One region of the Serratia sp. BNK-23 genome, then DNA from elsewhere that is predicted to be linked to it. Evidence: predicted binding sites of a transcription regulator. Region 1 holds the regulator's gene; each other region holds the start of a gene.
The links. Region 1 encodes CRP, which controls carbon source genes, mostly activating them, when cyclic AMP is high. Its sites were predicted from a motif close to ATGTGANNNNNNTCACAT; they were not measured.
Positions count from the first base shown of each region.

Region 2: a site for CRP is predicted at 801-818, ahead of rbsD (D-ribose pyranase). Genes of this name have one in related genera too.
Region 3: a site for CRP is predicted at 1,069-1,086, ahead of msrB (peptide-methionine (R)-S-oxide reductase MsrB). Genes of this name have one in related genera too.
Region 4: a site for CRP is predicted at 1,093-1,110, ahead of cdd (cytidine deaminase). Genes of this name have one in related genera too.

Region 1 is NZ_CP179900.1:198,306-200,505, reverse strand. It holds gene ACMGF9_RS00870 (OsmC family protein) at 29-436, opposite strand; gene crp (cAMP-activated global transcriptional regulator CRP) at 819-1,451, shown strand; gene ACMGF9_RS00860 (YccS/YhfK family putative transporter) at 1,502-2,200, shown strand, end outside.
Region 2 is NZ_CP179900.1:4,998,727-5,000,926, forward strand. It holds gene kup (low affinity potassium transporter Kup) at 1-731, shown strand, start outside; gene rbsD (D-ribose pyranase) at 902-1,321, shown strand; gene rbsA (ribose ABC transporter ATP-binding protein RbsA) at 1,329-2,200, shown strand, end outside.
Region 3 is NZ_CP179900.1:2,147,859-2,150,058, reverse strand. It holds gene ACMGF9_RS10185 (glycoside hydrolase family 18 protein) at 1-153, shown strand, start outside; gene ACMGF9_RS10180 (YeaC family protein) at 196-468, opposite strand; gene msrB (peptide-methionine (R)-S-oxide reductase MsrB) at 532-945, opposite strand; gene gapA (glyceraldehyde-3-phosphate dehydrogenase) at 1,294-2,200, shown strand, end outside.
Region 4 is NZ_CP179900.1:3,354,471-3,356,670, reverse strand. It holds gene cdd (cytidine deaminase) at 151-1,035, opposite strand; gene ACMGF9_RS15910 (CidB/LrgB family autolysis modulator) at 1,173-1,868, opposite strand; gene ACMGF9_RS15905 (CidA/LrgA family protein) at 1,865-2,200, opposite strand, start outside.

The DNA of each region.
Region 1 (2,200 bases):
GCGCGGCGCCGGCCGCGCTCCGCCTCGATTACGCCGGTTGGCGGATCTCGAAGCTGTGGGTTACCGTGGCGGCCTTGTTGAGCATCAGCGCCACCGAGCAGTATTTCTCCGCCGACAGGTTCACCGCACGTTCGACGATCTTGTCGGTCAGATCCTGGCCGGTCACGATGAAGTGCAGGTTGATATGGGTGAACAACCGCGGGGCTTCTTCGCGGCGCTCGGAGGTCAGCTTCACCTCGCAGTCGCGCACGTCGTTGCGCCCCTTTTGCAAGATGGATACCACGTCGATCGCGCTGCAGCCGCCCACCGACATCAGCACCATCTCCATCGGGCTGGGCGCTTTATCACCGGCGTTGCCGTCCATCAGCACCTGGTGGCCGGAGGCCGATTCACCCAAAAACGTTAACCCTTCCACCCACTTAACTCTTGCCTGCATTCTGGTCACTCCGGTTGATTTCTTAAAATCAGAGTACGCTTTCGCATAGAAACAGGCAACGTAACCTGATGCTAATCATGCTGAAGCGAGACAACACGAGACACCCGCCTTACTCTGTGCTACAAACAGAGCCGCAATAAATCTTTCCGGGACACTGCATTTCAGGGAAACGCCCAGAGAAAGGCTCCTTTACCGGTATGTTAACAGAATGTAGCTTGCAGCGCTTACGGCAAGTTAATATGCTAGAGCGACAGCGTATTTTTATGACACGCCTCAAAACTTGCCGGTAGCCCTCGCTCATGACTGCGGCTACAGGCGGGTTTTACAGGGAACTCTGACCCCTGTGACACAAGGCAGCGATAACAACAGAGGATAACAGCGAATGGTTCTCGGCAAACCGCAAACAGACCCTACTCTCGAATGGTTCCTGTCTCATTGCCATATCCACAAATATCCATCGAAGAGTACGCTGATTCACCAAGGTGAAAAGGCCGAAACGCTTTACTACATCGTGAAAGGCTCCGTCGCGGTGCTGATCAAGGATGAAGAAGGTAAAGAGATGATCCTGTCCTACCTCAACCAGGGGGATTTCATCGGCGAGCTCGGATTGTTCGAAGAAGGCCAGGAGCGCAGCGCCTGGGTTCGCGCGAAAACCGCCTGTGAAGTGGCCGAAATTTCCTACAAGAAATTCCGCCAGCTGATCCAGGTGAATCCGGACATTCTGATGCGTCTGTCCGCCCAAATGGCGAGCCGCCTGCAGGTCACCTCCGAAAAAGTGGGCAACCTCGCCTTCCTGGACGTGACCGGCCGCATCGCGCAAACCCTGCTGAATCTGGCGAAGCAACCTGACGCCATGACTCACCCGGACGGCATGCAGATCAAGATCACCCGTCAGGAGATCGGCCAGATCGTCGGCTGCTCGCGTGAAACCGTTGGCCGTATTCTGAAAATGCTGGAAGATCAAAACCTGATTTCCGCCCACGGCAAAACCATTGTCGTCTACGGCACCCGTTAATCCCCGAAGAAACGGCGCAGTCTGCGCCGTTTTTTTATCTGCTCTCTGCCATGTGGCGCCGCCTGATCTACCACCCGGAAATCAACTACGCACTGCGACAAACGCTGGTGTTGTGCCTGCCGGTGCTGTTCGGCTTATTAATTGGCCAGCTGCAGCTCGGCCTGATGTTCTCTCTGGTGCCCGCCTGCTGCAATATCGCCGGTCTGGACACGCCGCATAAGCGCTTCTTTAAACGGCTGATCGTCGGCGGCTCGCTGTTCGCCTTCAGCAGTGTGCTGCTGCAACAGGCACTGCTGTGGCACGTGCCGCTGCCGGCGCTGATGCTGGGCCTGGCGCTGCTGCTTGGCGTCACCGGCGAAATCAGCCCGCTGCACGCCCGGCTGTTGCCAGCGGCGCTGGTGGCCGCCATTTTCGCCCTCAGCACGGCCGGCACGGTACCCCTCTGGCAGGCGCCACTGCTGTACGCGATCGGCACCGTCTGGTACGGCTTATTCACCTGGTTCTGGTTCAAGCTGTGGAAAGAACAGCCAATGCGCGAGACTCTCAGCCAGCTCTATCTGGAGCTGGCTGACTATTTCGAAGCCAAATACTCGTTGCTGACCCAGCACACCGATCCGCAAACCGCGCTGCCGCCGCTGCTGGTACGCCAACAAAAGGTGATGGATCTGATCAGCCTTTTATACCAACAGCTCAATTTCCTGCCGCACGCCAACAACCTCGAACAAAAGCGCCTGCAGCGCGCCTTTCAG
Region 2 (2,200 bases), 330 kb from region 1:
TTCTGGTCACTTCGGTGGCGATTAATAACTGGCACTGGAACCGCTTCCTGGCGATCGGCATCGTAACCATCTTGCTGATCATCGACGTGCCGATGTTCTCTGCCAACGCCCTGAAGCTGTTCTCCGGCGGCTGGTTACCGCTGACCCTGGCGCTGGTGATGTTCATCATTATGACTACCTGGAAGAGCGAGCGTTTCCGCCTGTTGCGTCGTCTGCATGAGCACGGCAACTCGCTGGAGGCGATGATTGCCTCGCTGGAGAAATCGCCGCCGGTACGGGTGCCGGGCACCGCGGTCTTCTTGTCGCGCGCCACCAACGTCATTCCTTTTGCGCTGTTGCACAACCTGAAGCACAACAAGGTGCTGCACGAGCGCGTGGTGCTGCTGACGCTGCGCACCGAGGATGCGCCTTACGTGCACAACGTGCGCCGGGTGACCATCGAGCAGCTGTCGCCGACCTTCTGGCGGGTGGTGGCCAGCTACGGCTGGCGCGAAACGCCGAACGTCGAGGAGGTGTTCCACCGCTGCGGGCTGGAAGGGTTGCCGTGCCGCATGTCGGAGACGTCGTTCTTCATGTCCCATGAATCGCTGATCCTCACCAAGCGGCCGTGGTACCTCTACCTGCGCGGCAAACTGTTCGTCGCCCTGAGCCGCAATGCCCTGCGCGCGCCGGATCAGTTCGAAATCCCGCCGAACCGGGTCATCGAACTCGGTACGCAGGTCGAGATCTAATCCGCCTGACAGGGGCTCAGCATGGCTGAGCCCCTTTTGTTTGCGCTTTCTCCGTGCGCGAACGAAACGTTTCGATAACGATCACACTTCTGCATTGTCCCGGTTGCCTTCCCCTGCCGTTTTTTTAAACTCCCCCAAAGAGCGAAACGTTTCGCTAGCGGAGTGAGAAGATGAAAAAAGGCGTATTACTGAATTCTGACGTGTCTGCCGTGATTGCCCGGCTGGGGCATACCGACCAGCTCACCCTGTGCGATGCGGGCCTGCCGATACCGGCGGCGACGCAGCGCATCGATCTGGCGTTGACGCAGGGCGTGCCGACCTTCATGCAGGTGTTCGCGGCGGTCACGCAAGAGATGCAGGTAGAAAGCGCCATTCTGGCGGAAGAGATCGTGAAACAGAATCCGTCGCTCCACGAGGCTCTGTTGGCTGAACTGACCGCACTGGGCCAACGCCAGGGCAATACCATCAGCGTGCGCTATATCAGCCATCAGGCGTTTAAAGCGCAAACCGAGCACAGCCGGGCGGTGATCCGCAGCGGGGAGTGTTCGCCTTACGCGAACGTGATCCTGTGCGCCGGCGTAACTTTCTGAGGCGTTTATGCAACCTTTACTGCAACTGAAAGGGATTGATAAAGCCTTTCCCGGCGTGAAGGCGCTTTCCGGCGCTGCCCTCAGCGTTTATCCCGGCAAGGTGATGGCGCTGGTGGGGGAAAACGGCGCCGGGAAGTCCACCATGATGAAAGTGCTGACCGGCATCTACCAGAAAGACGCCGGCAGCCAGTATTTTCTCGGTAAAGAGGTGGCGTTCAACGGGCCAAAGGATTCGCAGGAAGCGGGCATCGGCATTATTCATCAGGAGCTGAACCTGATCCCGCAGCTGACGATTGCGGAAAACATCTTCCTCGGCCGCGAGTTCGTCAACCGTTTCGGCCGCATTGACTGGAAGCGCATGTACGCCGAGGCCGATCGCTTGCTGGCGCGCCTCAATCTGCGCTACAGCAGCCACCGGCTGGTGGGCGAGCTGTCGATCGGCGATCAGCAGATGGTGGAGATTGCCAAGGTGCTGAGCTTCGAATCGAAAGTGATCATCATGGACGAACCGACCGATGCGCTGACCGACACCGAAACCGCCTCGCTGTTCAAGGTGATCAATGAGCTGAAGGCCGAAGGGCGCGGCATCGTCTATATCTCGCACCGTCTGAAAGAGATCTTTGAAATCTGCGACGACGTGACCGTGTTCCGCGACGGGCAGTTTATCGCCGAGCGGCCGGTGAGCGAGCTGCAGGAAGATTCGCTGATTGAGATGATGGTCGGCCGCAAGCTGGAAGAACAATATCCGCGCCTGGATTTGCCGCGTGGTGAAAAGCGGCTGGAAGTCAGTCATCTTTCCGGCCCCGGCGTTGAAGACGTCAGCTTTACGCTGTACCGCGGCGAGATCCTCGGCGTGGCCGGGCTGATGGGCGCCGGGCG
Region 3 (2,200 bases), 1.9 Mb from region 1:
TACGAGAACCCGCGTTCGGTGGCTATCAAAGCCGAGTACATCAAAAGCCAGGGATTGGGGGGAGCGATGTTCTGGGAGTACGGCGCGGACGACAATAACCGGCTGGCGCAACAGCTGGCGGAGTCGCTGGGAATAAAAGGCGAGAAACGGTAAATCGACGGGGGCGATGCGACATCGCCCCGCTTTAGGGACAGCTTACTGCGGTTTAAGTTTGACCAGCGGCTCGGCAACAAACTGCTGCTTCAGTTCTTGCTTGCTCTTCATCACGATCTGCCCGTCGGTGCCGATGCTCATGTGCTGCGGATCGACGTTGTTCATCGACTGCCACAGCATCACCGCCTGCAGGCTGTTTTCCTTCTGCTCAGGCGTCAGCGCCACGCCGTCCGGCCACTTGCCCAGCTCAACCGCCTGCACCAGGCGCTGGTATATCTCGGGCGTCATCGCCGCAATCAGATCTTTCACGTCCATCAGAGCCCTTCTCGCTTACAGATGAATAATTAGCTGAATCGATTTTGTTGATTAAATTACCACTTAACCAGCCGTTTGGTCGCCATTTTCGCCATCGGTGAAACTCAGCGAGGCGGAGTTGACGCAGTAGCGGTCGCCAGTCGGCTGCGGGCCATCAGGGAAAACGTGCCCCAGATGCGCGTCGCAGTGGCCGCAGCGGATTTCAACACGATGCATATTATGTGAATTATCATCAAGATAACGGATTGCATCGGCGGAAACCGGCTCATAAAAGCTCGGCCAGCCGCAGCCGGAATCGTATTTGGTTTCGGAATAGAACAGCGGCTGGTTACAGCACAGGCAATGGTACACGCCCTCGCGCTTGTTGTGCAGCAATTTGCCGCTGAACGGCGCTTCGGTGCCACGCTGTTGCGTCACATAACGTTGGATTTCATTCAGTTCCGTGACCGGATGACCGGGGGTTGTCTCTTTAGCCATTTGTGCTTATCTCTGAATGTGGATAATGTCAACGAAAACAATGATTAATAATAACAAAAAATTAACACCGCTGCAGGGGTTTTTGGCCTAAACTGTAGCCCATAAAGGCCACGTCACGATGATATGTGATAACGATCACACATCTTGCGTATGCTGACTTTATACTTGGCGGCTTGTCCCCATATAACGGATGAGGCCGAGCGCAAATGGACTGTGCAATAAGCGTGCAAAACCACCCTTCCGGTTTGACTTGCCGCAAGTATTGACACGATTCCGCTTGACGCTGGGTAAGGTTTTTGTAATTTTACAACCAACCTTTTATTCACTAACAAATAGCTGGTGGAATATATGACTATCAAAGTAGGTATCAACGGTTTTGGCCGTATCGGTCGCATTGTTTTCCGTGCTGCTCAAGAGCGTTCTGACATCGAGATCGTTGCAATCAACGACCTGTTGGACGCAGAGTACATGGCTTACATGCTGAAGTATGACTCTACTCACGGCCGTTTCAACGGTACGGTAGAAGTTAAAGACGGCCACCTGGTTGTTAATGGCAAAACCATCCGTGTTACCGCAGAGAAAGACCCGGCTAACCTGAAGTGGAACGAAGTGGGTGTTGATGTGGTTGCTGAAGCGACCGGTATCTTCCTGACCGACGAAACCGCGCGTAAACACATCACCGCCGGCGCTAAAAAAGTGGTTCTGACTGGCCCATCCAAAGATGCGACCCCAATGTTCGTTCGCGGCGCCAACTTTGACAAATATGCCGGCCAGGACATCGTGTCCAACGCCTCTTGCACCACCAACTGCCTGGCGCCACTGGCTAAAGTCATCAACGACAACTTCGGTATCGTTGAAGGCCTGATGACCACCGTTCACGCCACCACCGCTACTCAAAAAACCGTTGATGGCCCGTCTCACAAAGACTGGCGCGGCGGCCGCGGCGCATCCCAGAACATCATCCCTTCTTCTACCGGCGCAGCGAAAGCGGTTGGCGTGGTTCTGCCAGAGCTGAAAGGCAAACTGACCGGCATGGCGTTCCGCGTACCGACCCCTAACGTGTCCGTTGTTGACCTGACCGTGCGTCTGGAAAAAGCGGCTACCTACGAAGAAATCAAGAAAGCCATCAAAGACGCCGCTGAAGGCTCTATGAAAGGCGTTCTGGGCTATGTTGAAGACGACGTGGTTTCCACCGACTTCAACGGCGAAGTACTGACTTCCGTGTTCGATGCCAAAGCCGGTATCGCACTGAACG
Region 4 (2,200 bases), 2.0 Mb from region 1:
GCATTTGTTGCCAGATGATGAACCAGGTTGGCGTAATTATCGACAATCAAATGATTTTTTAACTAAAGAAAGTGTCTCTGGCGGCGTCGGGGCATTGTATTTGGCGGGCGGGGCTGTTAACGGCGGAACCGGATGGCCCCGCCGTGGCGCTTAGAAGGCGGCGCGGCTGACGTTCTGGCAGCCCAGCGCCGCCAGGGTGGCGCGGGTGGCGTCCCACTGGCTGAGGATCGCCTTCTGCGGTTCGGCCAGCACAGCGCGGCGAATGTTCTGGCAGTCGCCGCCGGAGAGGTTCAGCAGGATCAGCGCAGCCTGTAGCGGTGGCAGGCTCGGGTTGAAAGCGGCGTTTTCCGCATAGCGGCCGGCGTAGAGGCTGCCGTCCTGCGTTTCCAGCGCTACGCCGCTGTGGGCGTTGCTGTACGGAGCATGGCTCTGATTGGCCGCCGCCAGCGCCGCCTGCGCCAGCGCATCGTCCAGCGCCAGCCGGTGGCCGTGATCGACCTTGTCCATCAGCAGCGAAGCGATATCCAGATCTTTCGGGCCGAAGGCGTCCGGCAGATAGTCCGCCAGCGTGGCCGGCGCGCGGCCCGGCAGACGGATCTGCAGCTCGCCACCGCTGTTCAGTTCATTCATAAACTGGCGGCAATGGCCGCACGGCGTGTAGTTGACGGTGACCGAAGCCAGCGCTTTTTCGCCGCGCAGCCAGGCATGGGTAACCGCGCACTGCTCTGCATGCACGGTTTGCTGCAGCGGCGCGCCGCTGAACTCCATATTGGCGCCGAAATAGAGGTTGCCGCTTTGCCCGCGCGCGATGGCGCCGACGTGAAAGTGCGATATCGGGGTTAACGAGCAGGCCGCCGCCAGCGGCAGCAGCGCGAATGCCAGCGCATCATCGTCCAGCCCGCAGCCTGTGCGGATCGCCGCCGCTTGCTCGGCCGTGAACATCGCCGGAAAGTCTGGCGCGTCCAGATAAGGCCGCAGGGCGGATTGCAGTGTCGCGGGCAGTGCGCTGAAAGCGGTGTGAAAACGCGGATGCATAGAAAGTCTCTCTACGGGTTAACGGGATAACATTCTAGGCAGGCCAGAGACATTAAAGTGTGATTAATGTCTCTTAATTGATGAAATTAATGCAATGAAATACATAAATGCGAGATGTATCGCAAGTTTCACCCTGTTCAGCCGAACAGGCGCAGCAGCACCGGGAACAGGAACGGTGCCAGCAGCGAGGTGATGATGCCGCAGATCACCAACGCCAGCGAGCCGAAAGCGCCTTCCTGGTAGTCCATCTCGGCGCAGCGTGCGGTGCCCAGCGCGTGGGATGCCGTGCCCATCGCCAGGCCGCGCGCCGAGTGGGTGGTGATTTTCAACAGGTTGAACAACGTATGGCCGAACACGGCGCCGAGGATACCGACGAAAATGACGCAGACTGCGCTGATCGCCGGAATGCCGCCGAGCGAGTCCGCGACGGCCATGGCGATCGGCGTAGTGACCGATTTCGGCAGGATAGAGGCGGCGATTTCCGGCGTGGCGCCCAGCCACAGGGCGATGGCGCCGCCGCTGATCATGGCGGTCAGGCTGCCGATGAAGCACACCGCGATAATCGACTTCCAGCGCGCGCGGATCTGGTGCAGCTGCTCATAGAGCGGGAAGGCCAGCGCGACGACCGCCGGCTGCAGCAGATCGTTGAGGATTTTGCTGCCCTGAAAGTAGCGTTCATAGGGAATACCGGTGAGCAGCAGCAGCGGGATGATCACCGCCATGGACACCAGCAGCGGGTTGAGCAGCGGCATATTCAGCTTGCGCGCCAGCCAGCGCGCGGCGAAATAGACCGCCAGCGTCAGCGGCAACGACCACCAGATTTCATGGATCATGAATTGCCCTCCGTGTCGTCGGGCTTGCCGGCGATGCGGCGCTCGCGATGAAAATAGTGTGAGGTATAGCCGACCACCACCAACACCATCAGCGTGCTGATGAGGCAAGAGATAACCAGCGGGCCCAGATGCGCGACGATCTGGTCGTAGTATTTCATCACCCCGACGCCGATCGGCACGAACAGCAGCACCATATAGCGGATCAGCAAATGGCAGCCGGGTTTAACCCATTTGGCCGGCATAATCTGGGTAGAGAGCAGGGCGAACAGCAGCAGCATGCCAATGATGCTGCCGGGAATGGCGAACGGCAGCAGCGCCGCCACCGCGTTGCC